DNA from 3 places in the Pseudoalteromonas sp. bablab_jr010 genome. Region 2 is predicted to be linked to each of the others. Evidence: predicted binding sites of a transcription regulator. Region 2 holds the regulator's gene; each other region holds the start of a gene.
The links. The regulator sigma-54, encoded in region 2, starts transcription at its own class of promoters, with help from an activator protein. The targets are predictions, from matches to a motif close to GTTGGCACGNNNNTNGNNT.
Positions count from the first base shown of each region.

Region 1: a site for sigma-54 is predicted at 1,797-1,815, ahead of JIG37_RS18650 (DUF1328 family protein). Genes of this name have one in related genera too.
Region 3: a site for sigma-54 is predicted at 1,805-1,823, ahead of fliE (flagellar hook-basal body complex protein FliE). Genes of this name have one in related genera too.

Region 1 covers NZ_JACDWV010000191.1:7,111-12,581, forward strand. The annotation lists gene oadA (sodium-extruding oxaloacetate decarboxylase subunit alpha) at 1-1,063, opposite strand, end outside; gene JIG37_RS18645 (OadG family transporter subunit) at 1,079-1,327, opposite strand; gene JIG37_RS18650 (DUF1328 family protein) at 1,862-2,035, shown strand; gene JIG37_RS18655 (hypothetical protein) at 2,088-2,279, shown strand; gene JIG37_RS18660 (hypothetical protein) at 2,589-3,512, opposite strand; gene JIG37_RS18665 (YcxB family protein) at 3,637-4,104, shown strand; gene csrA (carbon storage regulator CsrA) at 4,131-4,322, opposite strand; gene JIG37_RS18675 (aspartate kinase) at 4,416-5,471, opposite strand, start outside.
Region 2 covers NZ_JACDWV010000200.1:15,979-21,449, reverse strand. The annotation lists gene kdsC (3-deoxy-manno-octulosonate-8-phosphatase KdsC) at 1-330, shown strand, start outside; gene lptC (LPS export ABC transporter periplasmic protein LptC) at 327-881, shown strand; gene lptA (lipopolysaccharide transport periplasmic protein LptA) at 871-1,392, shown strand; gene lptB (LPS export ABC transporter ATP-binding protein) at 1,389-2,114, shown strand; gene JIG37_RS20650 (RNA polymerase factor sigma-54) at 2,221-3,717, shown strand; gene hpf (ribosome hibernation promoting factor) at 3,744-4,031, shown strand; gene ptsN (PTS IIA-like nitrogen regulatory protein PtsN) at 4,035-4,487, shown strand; gene rapZ (RNase adapter RapZ) at 4,488-5,333, shown strand; gene JIG37_RS20630 (HPr family phosphocarrier protein) at 5,347-5,471, shown strand, end outside.
Region 3 covers NZ_JACDWV010000087.1:204,899-210,369, reverse strand. The annotation lists gene JIG37_RS09510 (ATP-binding protein) at 1-291, shown strand, start outside; gene JIG37_RS09505 (sigma-54 dependent transcriptional regulator) at 288-1,691, shown strand; gene fliE (flagellar hook-basal body complex protein FliE) at 1,862-2,194, shown strand; gene fliF (flagellar basal-body MS-ring/collar protein FliF) at 2,215-3,930, shown strand; gene fliG (flagellar motor switch protein FliG) at 3,923-4,963, shown strand; gene fliH (flagellar assembly protein FliH) at 4,967-5,471, shown strand, end outside.

The sequences.
Region 1 (5,471 bases), on a different contig from region 2:
CAGTCAAAACATTAAGTACCGCTTGAGTACCAACAATTTGCGAGGTTGGTGTAACGAGTGGAATGTAACCTAAGTCTTCGCGAACACGCGGGATCTCGAGTAATACTTGATCAAGTTTGTCAGCAGCACCTTGCTCTTTAAGCTGATTTTCCATATTAGTTAACATGCCGCCCGGCACTTGCGCTAATAAGATACGTCCATCAACGCCTTTAAGGCTGCCTTCAAATGCAGCATATTTCTTGCGTACGTCACGGAAGTAAGCAGCAATTTCTTCTAATTGGTTTAAATCAAGGCCTGTGTCTCGCTCAGTGCCTTCTACAATTGAAACGATGGTTTCTGTGGCGCTATGACCATAGGTCATACTCATTGACGAAATAGCCGTATCAAGCATATCGATACCTGCATCGATCGCTTTTTGGTAAGTTGCAGTGCTTAAACCTGTGGTCGCGTGGCATTGCATCGCAATAGGAATAGACACAGTTTCTTTTAAACCTTTGATCAACTGTTCACAATCATAAGGCTTTAATAAACCTGCCATATCTTTGATACAAATTGAATGACAACCAAGATCTTCTAGTTGTTTTGCAAGCTCAAGCCACATATCAAGCGTATGGACTGGGCTTACTGTGTACGAAATAGTACCTTGGGCATGAGCACCTACTTTAACAGCAGCTTTAATGGCAGTTTCAAGGTTACGCACATCGTTCATCGCATCGAAAATACGGAAAACATCAACACCGTTTTTGTGGGCACGCTCAACAAACTTTTCGACTACATCATCAGCATAATGACGGTAACCTAGAAGATTCTGTCCGCGTAGTAGCATTTGTTGCTTAGTGTTTGGCATTGCCGCTTTTAGCTCGCGAATACGTTGCCAAGGATCTTCACCTAAATAACGGATACACGAGTCAAACGTCGCACCACCCCATGATTCAATTGACCAATAACCCGCATTATCGAGTTTTTCTGTCATGGGTAGCATGTCGTCTAAGCGCATACGCGTTGCCAAAAGAGACTGGTGTGCGTCGCGCAATACTAGTTCGGTTAGTTTTAATTTAGCCATGTTTAAGCTGCCCCGTTATTTTTGTTTATTTCGAAATTGAGCAATTGCAGCGCTGATTGCTGCAATATGTGCCTGTGGCACACCCTGTTGAGGTTGAACTTTTGCTGTACGCGTAGGTTCTGCAGTTGCAGGATCATCAAATCGACCCACCAGCTTTGACATTAAAGTGACTGCTGAAATCAAAATAGTCAGAAAAACAAACACGCCTACCATGCCTGTCACCATCAAACTGGCCGCAGTGGTGAGTAATCCACCTATATCCATACGACTCCCCTCGCTTACTTAAAATAAAAAGTTATTTTTGTTAAATAATTATGCACCAATAATAACAAACAAAATTCATTTGTATAGCACCATTGTAAATTGGTAAAACCAATTAAATTTAAAATAACATGACGTACATATAATTAACACCCCACTATTTATGCATTTAAAGCCCCGCTATAGATGATATAAATAATCAATATAGCCAGTCGTTATATGCTGAACTATTAATTAATAGCAACAAAATGGCTAAAAACCACACACAACAAGGTGTTAGAGGTAGCCAACCCAAATAATGTTAAATTGGTCTTACCATTTATTAGTGCATTATCTCTTTTTCTCATGCATCTCAATATGAAAAAATATCACTATGAATAAGTTACATGCTTACTCGTAAAAGTTACCAAATGATGAACCCTCTAAAGAACAACAAAAACACACAACCCATTGAAATATATAAAATAAAAGTTCTGGCACAGAACTCGCTTCAGTTACATCGAACTTAAGAAAATTTAAATAGCCAAGGAGACCACTATGTTACGCTGGACAATTACTTTTCTAGTTATCGCGTTAATCGCAGCAGTGTTAGGTTTTGGCGGTATCGCAGGAGCCGCTGCAGGCATCGCTAAGATTATCTTTTTTATATTTTTAGTATTACTTGTTATTTCGCTGGTATCAGGAGCACTTAGAGGCAACGTCCCTAAGTAGTTAAAAGCAGATAACCACTTACTTTATTTTTAAATTTACAAGGAATTTCATTATGAAAAATTCAACTTTAAAAGCCGCAACTATCGCCCTATTTTCAGGTCTTTTCATCATGGGTTGTGAAGACAACTCTGCTGAAGACGCAGGTGAGCGTATTGACGAAGCAATTACTGATACACAAAATGCAGTTGAAGATGCATGTGAAGAAGTAAAAGAAGGTGTTAACGCAGAAGAAACTAACTGCTAATAGCACACCATACTTAAGAAAAGCGGCCAAGTGCCGCTTTTTTGTTTTTTAAATGATGCATGAGATCTGAGATAATCGTAGGAATGATTTTAACCGTGAACTTTTGGCTATAGCGTGAGTTTTTCGGCGTTAAAACGCCTCCTACAAGTCTTAACTTGGGTTTAAAGTCTGATGACTTTATAAACCACCGCGCGAAATAAATTTCACGCCTACGTGAGCCTCAAACTCGCTAACTTGTTGGGTTTTAATCTGATAGCTGACGGCTGAAAGCTGATGGCTCTGACTGCGTCTCCGTTCTACCCAACGTTATCACTCACATACCTTAGTGAGGGGCACATTTGTCGTTACACTCGCTATATGCCATTGGCCGTCGATAAAACTTACTTTTGCGACATCGCTTACAGCAAAATCTCCGGGGACATTTAAACGCGTTAAGTTACTCGCTAACGGCTGCTGACAATATGGGCCGGTATCACCATGCATTACAAGCACAGGCTTCTTAGTGTGCTTTGCAAAGTCGCTGATGGCATCTCGGTATAGTTTAAATGCATCACATTTAGAGCGCTGCGATTCACTACAGGCGGGTTTACTGCTTGGGTGGTAAATATCAGCCTGAAAGCCAAACACATAGGCCTTAGCATCTTGTTGAACAAGTGCTTGTTTTAACCAAATTAAGTTGTACTTATCACGTTTGTCAGCGGCATCAAGTGCTGCGTTTTTGTCACTTTTTAAAATTTGCGAGCGGCCATTAAAAGTGCCCGGTATATGCAAAGTACGAAACTCAATACCATCAAACTGCCAACGGGCATTCTCTAGCATTTCAGCTTGTGTGGCATAACCCTGTAGTTGCTGTGCTTTTTGTGTATAAGCCTCGTCGAACATTAAGCCTTTAACAAAGCTTAGCCGCTCAAGCTCATCAAAACGTACCGATAGCTTTTCTCGGTCACAATCGGTCCATTCATTATCACCGGGGGTGTAAATAAAAGGCTGTGGGGTCAATGACGTCAATAACGCTTTATTTGTTTGCAAAAGCTTGTTCGTGCAAGCAAGTGCTCCCGATTTCATATCACCAAGATGTATTAAAAAGCCATGCGGTGTTGCTTCGATTGCCTTGGTAATTTTTCCGCCTTTGGCGAGATTAATTTCATCAATCGGGGTGTATGGCATATCGCCCATAACTAAAAAAGTATTTGTGGTCATTGCAAGTGCTAATGACATTGAACTAACAAACATACAACTTACGCCTTTAAAATACACATACCTTAAGCTCTCACAATGACAACTAAATGAAAACCAACTACGGCAGATTTTTTCTATCAATGTTAAACTGCTGTCAGCAAATTAAGTGAGCCCACGAATGACATTAAGTACAACTTACACATTAGATAAACCGTATTATTACGAATGCTTTGATGAGTCTTTGCCTTATTCATCTCAAGCCAAGCCTAAATACCCGCTGTTGATACTGTTAATAACCTTAGGCTTATTGGCGTTTTATCAATTAGAGAATCATTACCTTGGTAGCTTTATGATTATGCTTGCCGTCGTTGAGTGCTTATCGTTTTATTACAAGCGCCCATGGTGGGTCGCAAGACAAATGATGAGCCGTGCATCAGGCAGCGAAGTGACTATCGTATTTGATGATGAAGGCGTTAAGGCCGAAAACCCGCATAAAAGCTACCAATTAAGCTGGCAACAGATTAGTGAGATTATTGAAACTGAGCGAGGTTATATTTTAAAGGCACAGCGCGGTATGCAGTATATTTCTAAACAAGCGCTAAATGATGAAATGACGGCCGAACTAAATAAAAGAGCCACTCAGTGAGTGGCTCTTAAAATATCTGTCGCTGATTAAACGTTGCCCGGATTTGGGTTAGATTTCTCTGCTTGAATTCGCATGTAGATTTCTTCACGATGTACTGATACATCTTTCGGTGCGTTTACACCAATGCGAACTTGATTTCCTTTAACACCAAGAACAGTAACTGTTACTTCGTCACCGATCATTAGGGTTTCACCTACTCTACGAGTTAGTATTAGCATTCTCTTGCTCCCATGTTCCAAAAAATTAAAAGATTCCGCGTCAAAAACATTCTAATGAAATCTAGACTTAAAAGTAAGTAAAAACTCTAGATCTTATTCATTTTCGGTTAAAAAAACTTTGTGTAGCGCACGTACAGCCAGTTCTAAATACTTTTCGTCAATTAAAACTGATATCTTTATTTCTGATGTCGATACAAGCATCACTTTGATGTTTTCATCGGCAAGGGCATTAAAAAATAAACTTGCCACACCAGAGTGAGATTTCATCCCTACACCTACTGCAGACACCTTGGCAACATTGCTGACCCCTTTAATAGATTCTGCGCTGATACCATCTTGGTTACTGGTCAAAATTTCAAGGGCTTGCTCAAAATCATTCGTGTGCACAGTAAAAGCATAGTCTATTTTTTCAAAGTTATGATTAACTTGATTAATCATATCTATTTCGATGCCAAATTCTGCAAAAAGTTTCAAAATTTTTGCAAGGTTTTCCGTTCCTTGGTGTACGCCATTGACGTAAATCAAGCTTTCGTCACGATTAAAGGCGATACCCGACACAATGTTTGCTTGCACATCCGGCTCCTCAAAACTGATCAAGGTCCCTTGATCCGGGTTAAAACTCGATAACACTCTGAGCGGTATATTGTATTTTCCTGCCGCTTCGACACTACGAATATGCAGTACCTTAGCCCCAAGACTAGCCATTTCGAGCATTTCTTCGAAGGTGACATGGCTCATACGTCGCGCATTAGGCTCAATACGTGGGTCGGTGGTGTATACCCCATCAACATCGGTGTAAATTTGACATTCATCGGCATTGATAGCGCCTGCAATCTCAACCGCAGAGGTATCAGTACCACCGCGACCAAGCGTGGTGATATTGCCTTCAATATCGCGGCCCTGAAAGCCCGCTATTATAGCAATCCGGTTATGTTCAAGTTCATGCTTTAGACGAGTCGCCGCAATCTCTTCAATCCGCGCTTTACCAAACATGTTATCGGTGCGAATGTTGACCTGATCAGCAAGTAAGCTTACCGCTGAGTGACCACGTTTAATAATAGCCATAGCGAGTAAAGAGACCGACACTTGCTCACCGGTGGTTAGCAATACATCAAGCTCACGAGCACTGGGTCGAGAATCGATTTGTTT
Region 2 (5,471 bases):
TCACAAATAGTTCAGCAGCGAATGACTAGCCTAACAGTTCAGCACATTTATCAGGGACAAGAAGATAAGCTGATTGCTTATCAAGAGTTAAAGGATAAACTGGGGCTGACAGATGAACAGATTGCCTATATTGGTGATGATGGTCCAGACTTACCAGTTATGGAAAAAGTTGGCTTTGCTGTCGCAGTAAACGATGCACACCCGCTTATCAAGAAGCTGGCTCATTACACCACATTATTACCGGGTGGCTTTGGAGCCGTGCGTGAATTAACTGATTTACTGATGTTAGAAAACGGCAAGCCGTTAACTAGCGATGGAACCAGCGCATGAATATAGCCCGTATTTTACTGAGTATTGTTTTTGTCTGTTGCATGGTGTGGTTATGGTACCCGTACTTTAACCAGTCAACTGATACAATAACTAGTGAAGACGAGATCATCGCAACACCTGATTACACTGCCGTTGCTCTAAAGCAAACAGCTTATGACGAGCAAGGTAAAATTAGTCATAAAGTGGCAGCTGCAAAAATGGAGTTGTATCAACAATTAGGGTTTACCTTTTTTGAACAACCTATTTTTACTATTTATAGCGATCAGCAAGTTTGGCAAGTAAGAGCCAAAGAAGCTACTTTATACGAAAATGATCAGCTGATTTTTGAAGGGGATGTAGTTGCTAAAAACTTAACCCATAACGGTATGATCGAAGATATAAAAGCAGAAAATATTAATGTCGACATTGATAAAATGACGATGTTTTCAAAGCAACCTGTAACACTAACAGGACCGAATTTAAAAATTACCGGTAAAGGCTTAAAAGCCGATTTAAAAGCCGAAATTGTTGAGTTAACTAACCATACACGAACCATATACTATGACCAATAAACTGAAGAAATTACTCCTGATCCCAAGCTTATTGATTGCCTTTTCGGGCGCAGCTGCCGAGCAAACAGGCGCTCAAATTAGCATTAGCTCAGATCGCCAAATCGGTAAACTAAAAGATGGCGTTGGCATATTCGAAGGTAACGTAGAGATCGTGCATGGTGATCGTCGCATTACAGCAGAGCGACTTGAGGCACATGGCGGTGACACCGAAGGTACAGTCGAATTAATTATCGCTACAGGCAAACCAGCTTACTTCGAAGAAAAGCAAGCTGATGGTACCGTGATGAGCGCCAGCGCCGAAGAAGTTCGTTATGATGTTGCGAAGCGCTTCTTAACACTCAATGGCGAAGCTGAAGTCACTCAAGCGGGTCAAAAAGTAACGGCAAAAAGCATTACCTACGATATGGCTCAACAGCTGATCAGCGCAGAAAAAGACGAAAACTCAACAGATCGTGTACACACTATTTTAGTGCCTGTAGAAAATAAAAAAGACGATAAAGGCCAACCATGAGCACATTAAAAGCAGAGCTTTTAGCTAAAAGCTACAAAGGCCGCCAAGTGGTTAAAAATGTCGGTCTTGAAGTTGAAGCGGGCAGTATTGTTGGCTTGTTAGGGCCAAATGGTGCAGGTAAAACAACGACCTTCTATATGATTGTAGGCCTCGTACCAAGCGACAAAGGAAAAATAAGCATCGATGATAACGATATCACGCTTTTGCCAATGCACAGCCGTGCGCGCTTAGGTATTGGTTATCTACCACAAGAGTCGTCTATTTTTCGAAAATTAACAGTTTACCAAAACTTGATGGCCATATTAGAGACCCGCAAAGATCTTAACAAAACAACGCGCGAAGAGACGCTTAACAACTTATTAGATGAATTTAGCATTCAACATATTCGCGATAGCCAAGGTATGGCACTGTCAGGTGGTGAACGACGCCGCGTTGAAATTGCACGTGCATTAGCCGCTAATCCTAAATTTATCCTTTTAGATGAGCCTTTTGCTGGTGTTGATCCTATTTCAGTGTTAGATATAAAGAAAATTATTGAGCACCTAAAAAATCGTGGTATTGGTGTACTTATTACTGACCATAATGTTCGAGAAACCCTTGATGTTTGTGAAAAAGCCTACATTGTTTCTCATGGGGAGCTAATTGCATCAGGCACACCTGAGCACGTATTAGCAGACCAAACTGTACGTGATGTTTATCTAGGCGAGCAATTCAGGCTGTAACCATTACGCCACCGACTAGAGCATCTGCTAGACTTATACAATGACAATAAATCGATAACAGTGTCTTCACCGTTACCGATAACTTAAAAAGGATTGTTAGGGATACATGAGGCAATCATTACAGCTGCGCATGGGCCAGCAACTTACAATGACTCCACAACTGCAACAAGCCATTCGCTTGTTGCAGCTCAGTACATTGGATCTCCAGCAAGAAATTCAAGAAGCGCTTGATAGTAATCCTCTGCTTGAAGTGGAAGAAGCGGATTACAACGAAGAAAGCATCGGTAAGAATGAGCAAAAAGCGGAGTCTGACGATGTACAAGTCAGCGCGTCTGCCGACGAAGCACCTAGCGAATTCGAGCAAGAAAGCAGTGATGCTCTGAGTAAGGATACGGTTAGCGATGACTTAGCTATGGATGTTACGTGGGATGAGTACATGAGTGCCGCCCCATCAACATCGTCTGGGCCAATGCCTGAAGACGAGTCTATTTACCAAGGTGCTTCAACAGAAACACTGCAAGAATATTTAATGTGGCAACTACAGCTCACACCATTTAGTCCTACCGATGAAGCGATTGCCGTTGCCATCGTTGAAGCTATCGATGACTCAGGTATTTTAACGGTTAGCTGCGAAGATATTGTCGAAAGCTTTAATCAAAATAATGATGAAGAAGAAATCGAACTCGATGAAGTTGAAGCTGTCTTAAAAAGAATACAGTTATTCGATCCAGTTGGTATCGGCGCGCGAAGTTTACAAGAGTGCCTGTGTATACAACTTCGTCAATTCGATGCCAATACGCCATATTTAGCTGAAACTAAAATGGTTTTATCTGAGCATATCGAATTATTAGCAAGTCGCGACTATCGCACTTTAATGAAAAAGACTAAGCTTAAAGAAAACGAGCTTAAAGAAGTGATGACGCTCATTCACAGCTTAAATCCTAAGCCTGCGGATAGCATAGTACGCGAAGAATCTGAGTACGTCATACCCGATGTATCAGTGAAAAAAGTGAAAGGCCGCTGGGTAGTCGAGTTAAACCCAGATTGTATGCCAAAAATTAGAGTGAATAGCCAATATGCAGCGATGTCTCGCTCTGTTAAATCAAGTAGCGACAGCCAATTTATTCGTTCTCACTTACAAGAAGCAAAGTGGTTTATTAAGAGCTTAGAAAGCCGTAACGATACTTTACTAAAAGTGACCAACTGTATCGTGCAACAACAGCAAGCTTTCTTTGAACATGGCCCAGAAGCAATGAAGCCAATGGTGCTAAACGATGTCGCAGAAATGGTCGAAATGCATGAATCGACGATTTCTCGGGTTACAACACAAAAATATATGCATACCCCAAGGGGAATTTTTGAGTTGAAATATTTCTTCTCAAGCCATGTCAGCACCGAAAATGGTGGTGAGTGTTCTTCTACAGCAATTCGCGCTTTAATCAAGAAGTTAGTTGCTGCAGAAAACTCGGTTAAACCATTGAGTGATAGCAAAATTGCAGATATATTGGCTGAGCAAGGAATTAAAGTAGCTAGACGTACAATTGCAAAATATCGTGAGTCTCTAGCAATACCTCCGTCTAATCAGCGTAAAAGTCTGATTTAGACGTTTTACATAGAAGGAAAATGCTTATGCAACTAAATTTAACTGGTCGTCACGTAGAAGTCACTGATTCATTAAGAGACTATGTAAACACTAAGTTCGCAAAACTAGAAAGGCATTTTGATCATATTAATAATGTTCATGTCATTTTAGATGTAGAAAAATTAAGCCAAAAAGCAGAAGCAACTTTACATGTAAACGGAGGCGAGTTGTTCGCTTCTACAGAACATCAAGATATGTACGCAGCAATTGACTCATTGATCGATAAACTTGATCGCCAAGTCATTAAGCATAAAGAGAAATTAGCTCGACATTAAATTATGAAACTTAGTTCACTTACTAATCAGGACTGCAGCAAAGCTGCGGTCCTTTTTAATAGCAAAAAAAGAATTCTTGAGTATATTAGCGAGTTAGCTCACCAGCAGTTTCCTCATTTATCTCAACAAGATATCCTAGATGCTTTTCTGAACAGGGAAAAGTTAGGTAGTACAGGTATCGGCCGAGGAATAGCTATTCCCCACGGTCGAATGAGTGGTGCTGATGAACCTCATGCATTTATTATTGTCAGTGAATCTCCCATCAATTTTGATGCGATAGACAATCGTCCCGTTGATATTTTTGTGGCACTCATCGTACCAGATGGCGATTGCCAGTTGCACTTGAAGACCTTGTCAACAATTGCTGATAGACTTAAAGATAAAGATTTTTGTAAACAGTTGCGAAGTGCTACAAGCGATCAGCAACTATTTCAAGTAATTGCATCAGAGGCATAAATGGAATTAATAATTATCAGCGGTCGCTCAGGCTCGGGGAAATCGGTCGCTTTACGAGTTCTTGAAGACTTAGGCTACTACTGTGTTGATAATATTCCTGTCAACCTACTGCCTTCGCTCGTGCGAAGTGTTTCTGATAATTATGACAAAATTGCCGTCAGTATCGACGTACGTAACTTACCGAAAGAGCAGCAAGAGTTTAATGATATTCTTGAGTACCTGCCAGGTTTTGCAAACCCAACACTATTCTACCTAGATAGTGATGACCAAACCCTAATTAAGCGTTTTTCTGAAACTCGCCGTTTGCATCCATTATCGATTGATTCTTTACCGCTTGATCTTGCCATTAAACAAGAAAAAATCCTGCTGGATGTGCTGATCACCCGCGCTGACTTTATGATTGATACCACTGATTTGAGTGTTCATCAGTTAGCAGAATCAATTCGTGAAAAGATTTTAGGTAAGAAAGATAAAAAACTGATTATTACGTTTATGTCGTTTGGTTTTAAGCATGGTATTCCAAAAGAAGCTGACTACGTTTTTGATGCACGCTTTTTACCGAACCCACACTGGGAGCCTGATTTGAAGCCATTAACCGGCCTCGATCAGCCTGTCAGGGATTATTTAGCTAGCCACAGCATAGTGCAAAAGTTCACTTGGCAGATTCAAACCTTTGTACAGACTTGGTTGCCACATCTAGAGCGCAATAACCGCAGTTACCTAACCATTGCAATTGGTTGTACAGGAGGCCAACACCGTTCTGTTTACTTAGCGCAAACAATTGGTGAAAGCTTTTCTAAAACTCATGCTAATGTAAAAATTCGCCACCGCGAACAAGATATCTAACTAGGCACCAACAATGCACGCTGAAGATACCTTTTTAATTCAAAACAAACTTGGCTTACATGCTCGCGCTGCGACTGTTTTAGCGCAACTAGCACTGCAATTTGATGCCAAAATTACACTTTTTCAAGATGAGAAAGA
Region 3 (5,471 bases), on a different contig from region 2:
TCTGATGCTGTGGTAACCCTGAGTGCCGAACGTGACGAAACTAGCGAAAACTGTGTTCGTATCAGTGTCAGTGATAATGGCCCAGGTGTTGATTTACGTCATGCCAACAAATTATTCGAACCTTTTTACACTACCAAAAGCCAAGGCACGGGGCTTGGACTTGCAGTTGTAAGTTCAGTAGCCAATGCGCACCAAGGACGGGTTGAAGTGACTAATAATGCTCATGGGGGAGCATGTTTTAGTTTGATCTTGCCAATTAGTGCAGAACCAATCTCAGCGGAGGCAAAATGAATACTAACTCTATTTTAGTCGTTGAAGACGACGCGGGCTTACGAGAAGCACTGATCGATACCCTTGAAATGTCGGGTATTGATTGCGTTGCTGCAGATAGCGCTGAACAAGCGATGATCTTGCTTAAGCAAAATAGCTATTCATTGGTTGTTAGTGATGTGCAAATGGGCGCCATGAGTGGCCTTGACCTATTACGTAGCATTAAACTTAATTATCCTGAGCTGCCGGTATTAATGATGACAGCCTATGCCACCATTGATGATGCTGTAGAAGCAATGCGTTTAGGTGCGATTGATTACATGGCAAAACCGTTTGCTCCAGAAGTGCTCCTTAACATGGTGAGTCGTTATCTACCTGAAAAGGAAAAAGAAACCGATGGCCCAATCGTTGCCGATCCATCGAGTATTAAGCTATTAGAGCTCGCGAGCAAAGTTGCCCGCTCAGATGCCAGTGTCATGGTACTCGGCCCAAGTGGCTCGGGTAAAGAAGTGTTGGCTCGTTTTATCCACGATAAATCAAATCGTAGCGATGCCCCCTTTGTGGCTATTAACTGCGCGGCTATTCCTGAAAACATGCTTGAAGCAACCTTATTCGGTTACGAAAAAGGGGCGTTTACCGGCGCTATTCAAGCCTGTCCGGGTAAATTTGAGCAAGCTCAAGGTGGTACCATCTTACTTGATGAAATCACTGAGATGGATTTAGGCTTGCAAGCTAAATTACTGCGTGTACTTCAAGAGCGCGAAGTAGAGCGCTTAGGTGGTCGTAAAACCATAGAGCTTGATGTTCGTGTTCTTGCTACAAGCAACCGAGATTTAAAAGAAGCAGTGAGCGAAAATCTATTTAGAGAAGACTTATATTATCGCTTAAATGTGTTTCCGCTAATGTGGAAACCATTAGCCGAGCGTCCTGGTGACATTGTTGTGTTGGCTGAGCATCTAATTGAGCGTCATTGCCTGAAAAGTAAAGAACCTATAGCTCAACTAAGTGAGGGTGCGAAACAAAAGCTGCTATCGCATGCTTGGCCAGGTAACGTTCGAGAGCTTGATAACGTTATTCAACGGGCGTTGATATTATGCGATGGTAATAGTATTCATCAAGATGATGTCTTTATTGAAGAGTTGCTTACGGCGGATATCAAGCCAGTCGCTACGCCACCACACAACGCACCAGTTTATCAAGAACAGCCTGTTGAAGTTAATCTAGATACCGTACCGCAAGTGAGTGAGCAGGGTAATTATAAAGACGAGCTGAAAGACAAAGAGCATCGTATTATTTTAGAAACCTTAGCGCGCTGTAATGGTAAGCGTAAAGAGGTTGCAGAAACCTTAGGTATCAGTCCGCGCACGTTACGTTATAAACTGGCGCAAATGCGAGACTTGGGTATCGCCTTACCTGCATAAACTCCTTTCAAAAAGTTAGTCAAACAAGCTCGCATTTTTGTGAGCTTGTTTGCTGTCAAAACTCTGACAAGTAAATTTATTGTTTTAAGTTGTTGAAAATATTCATTTTATTTTGTGGCACGGTTTGTGCTTTATCAGTGCATAAGTAAACTGCATTGTCAGAGAGTATTATGAAAGTTCAAAACAGCGCATTATTTCAAGAAATGCAATCTATGGCTTCAGAAGTTGGTCGTAGTAACTCAATTAATAATTTACCAACACAAACTCAGCCAACTTCATCGGCACAGTTTGGTGATTTACTTACCAATGCACTTGATACAGTGAATGGCTTACAACAAGAAGCAAAACAAAAGGTAACCGCGCTTGAAATGGGCGATCGCAGTGTTTCACTTGCGGACGTAATGATTGCTTCGCAAAAGTCATCAGTTGCCTTTGAAGCGACGGTACAGGTTCGCAATAAACTTGTTGAAGCTTATAAAGAAATTATGAACATGCCTGTGTAACTAGGTAGTGGAGAATTATTGTGGCGCAATCTAATCAATCAACTGATCTAGCCTTAGCAGGCGGCGGTATCGATGCAACCGATACTGACGATCAACAAGAGCAAAAGTCAGGCTACCTAAGTGCCTTAAATGGTGTAGACGTTTTACGCCAGGCTACTTTAGTGATTGCTTTAGCAATCTGTTTGGCTATCGCAATTTTTATTATTATTTGGGCTCGTCAGCCAGATATGCGTCCGCTTGGCAAAATGCCAACGGAAGAGCTAATTCAAACGCTGGACTTTTTAGACGCTCAAAAGATTGATTACGAACTTGATGGTAACGTCATCTCTGTTGAAGAAGGTGAATACCAAAACATTAAATTATTGATGGCTCGTGAAGGCCTAGAGCAAGCGCCAAGCTCAGGTACTGACATCATTATGCAAGACATGGGGTTTGGTGTAAGCCAACGCCTTGAACGTGAACGTTTAAAACATGGTCGTGAGCAACAGCTTGCACGTACCATCGAAGAGCTAAAAAATGTTACTCGCGCCAAAGTACTTTTAGCTATTCCAAAAGAAAACGTATTTGCTCGTCGTGAAAAACAACCTTCAGCAACGGTAGTACTAACCTTAAAACGCGGCCGTACGCTAGATGGTGAAGAAGTTGACTCAGTAGTTGATATTGTTGCCTCAGCAGTCCAAGGTTTATCGCCAGAGCGTGTTACTGTTACCGATCAAAATGGTCGTTTACTGAATTCAGGCTCACAAAACTCACTTGCTGCTCGCTCTCGTAAAGAGTATGAAATTGAGCGTAAGCGTGAAGAAGAATACTTAAATAAAATCGATAGCATCCTTATTCCAGTTGTAGGTTTAGGTAACTACACAGCGCAAGTCGACTTAAATATGGATTTTAGTGCAGTCGAAGAAACACAAAAACGTTATAACCCAGACTTACCCGCTGTGCGCAGTGAAACCACGTTCGAAGAAAACAACATTGGTGGTCTTGCTGTGGGCATTCCAGGTGCGCTAACGAATCAGCCGCCAGTTAACTCTAATATTCCTGAGGTCGCTGGCCAAGGTAGTGCAGGTTCAGCAACGAACCCAAGTCGTTCGCATAAAGAAGCAACACGTAACTACGAACTTGATACCACAATTTCGCATAAGCGCCAGCAAACCGGTGTTATCCGCCGCATCAGTGTGTCAGTTGCCGTTGATTATGTACCACAAGTAGGTGAAAACGGTGAGACAACTATGGTTCCTCGCTCTGTCGAAGCATTGTCAAATATTCGTCGCTTACTACAAGGTGGTGTTGGGTTTGATATGCAACGCGGTGATGCACTTGAAGTCGTTACAGTGCCATTTGTAAGACAAGATACAGGTGAAGCGATTGAAGTTCCACTTTGGGAGCAAGATTGGTTCATGAAGATGCTACGCTTAGCATTAGGTGCACTGGTTATCATCGTACTTATTGTCTTTGTTGTAAGACCTATGCTGAAACGTCTAATTTACCCAGACGATACACTAGAAGAATATGATGAAGATGCATTAAGTGCAGGTGTAGATATTGGTGATAGCACGCTAGATATGCTAAATAAAGACTTTGACTCTGCTGCTGTAGGATTCTCAAGTGATGGTACACTACAGCTGCCAGACTTACATGGCGATGAAGATTTACTCAAAGCAGTTCGTGCATTGGTTGCAAATGAACCAGAACTGTCTTCTCAAGTAGTGAAAGCGTGGTTAACAGAAGATGACTGATCAAGAACAAAAACAATTACCACCGGCGTTTGATGTTGATAAATTAGACGGTGTTGATAAGGCGGCAATCTTATTGCTGAGCTTATCAGAAGAAGATGCTGCGCAAATCCTTAAGCACTTAGAGCCAAAGCAAGTGCAAAAAGTGGGTATGGCAATGGCCGCACTAGATGATTTATCGCAAGCGAAAATTAGCGCAGTCCATAATTTGTTTATTGAGCAAATTCAAAGCTTCAGTACCATTGGCTTCCAGTCTGAAGACTTTATTAAAAAAGCCCTTACAGCAGCGCTTGGTGAAGACAAGGCTGCCAGCCTTATTGACCAAATTGTTATGGGCTCAGGGGCGAAAGGTCTTGATTCATTGAAATGGATGGACTCAAAGCAAGTGGCGAATATTATTCGCAACGAGCACCCGCAAATTCAAACCATTGTTTTATCGTATCTAGAGCCAGAGCAATCAGCGGAAATCTTGTCGCAATTCCCAGAAAAAGTGCGCTTAGATTTAACTATGCGTATTGCGAACCTTGAAGAAGTTCAACCAGCAGCATTGCAAGAGTTGAATGAAATCATGGAAAAACAATTTGCAGGTCAAGCAGGTGCGCAAGCTGCGAAAATGGGTGGCTTGAAAGCGGCTGCTGATATCATGAACTACCTAGATACCAATGTTGAAGGTCAGTTAATGGATTCAATCCGTGAACACGATGAAGAGATGTCACAGCAAATCCAAGACCTTATGTTTGTCTTTGAGAACTTAATGGATGTTGAAGACCGTGGTATTCAAGCGATCCTTCGTGAAGTACAGCAAGATGTATTAATGAAAGCAATTAAAGGTACTGACGAAGCATTAAAAGAGAAGATTTTGGGCAATATGTCAAAACGTGCCGCTGAATTACTCGCAGATGATCTTGAGGCAATGGGCCCTGTTCGTATTAGTGAAGTAGAAGCGGCACAGAAAGAAATTCTTTCTACGGCACGACGTTTAGCTGACTCAGGCGAAATCATGCTTGGTGGCGGTGGTGGTGAGGAGTTCCTGTAAGCCATGAGTAAGTCTTCATTTCATACAGGACGCCCAGTGCATGCCAGTGAAGCTGCCGATGAATTATTGGAAAACTGGCCAATTCCTGAGGTTACGCAAGATACAACAAAGCTCGCCGGACGTTCAACGGCGTATGGCACACCGTTAGCTGACTTATATCGCAAAGAGCATCAAAAGCAGCAGGCCGAAGAGCAGCCAGAAGAGCCTGAAATTCCGTCATTGACCATGGCTGAACTTGAAAAAATCCGTCAAGATGCCTATGAAGAAGGGCTAAAGCAAGGTCATGAACAAGGCTATATAGATGGTTTTGAAAAAGGCGCGCATGAGGGGAAAGAAGCTGGTTTTAAAGAAGGTGTTGAGCTTGGTAAGGAGCAGGGCCAAGAAGAAATTAAGCCTATTTTAGAAGAGCAGCTCACCAACTTAAGAAGCTTACTTGATAGCCTTTCTCAACCATTATCTAAAGTCGATGAAAGTGCCGAAAAGCAGTTAGTGCAAATAGCTGTTATGT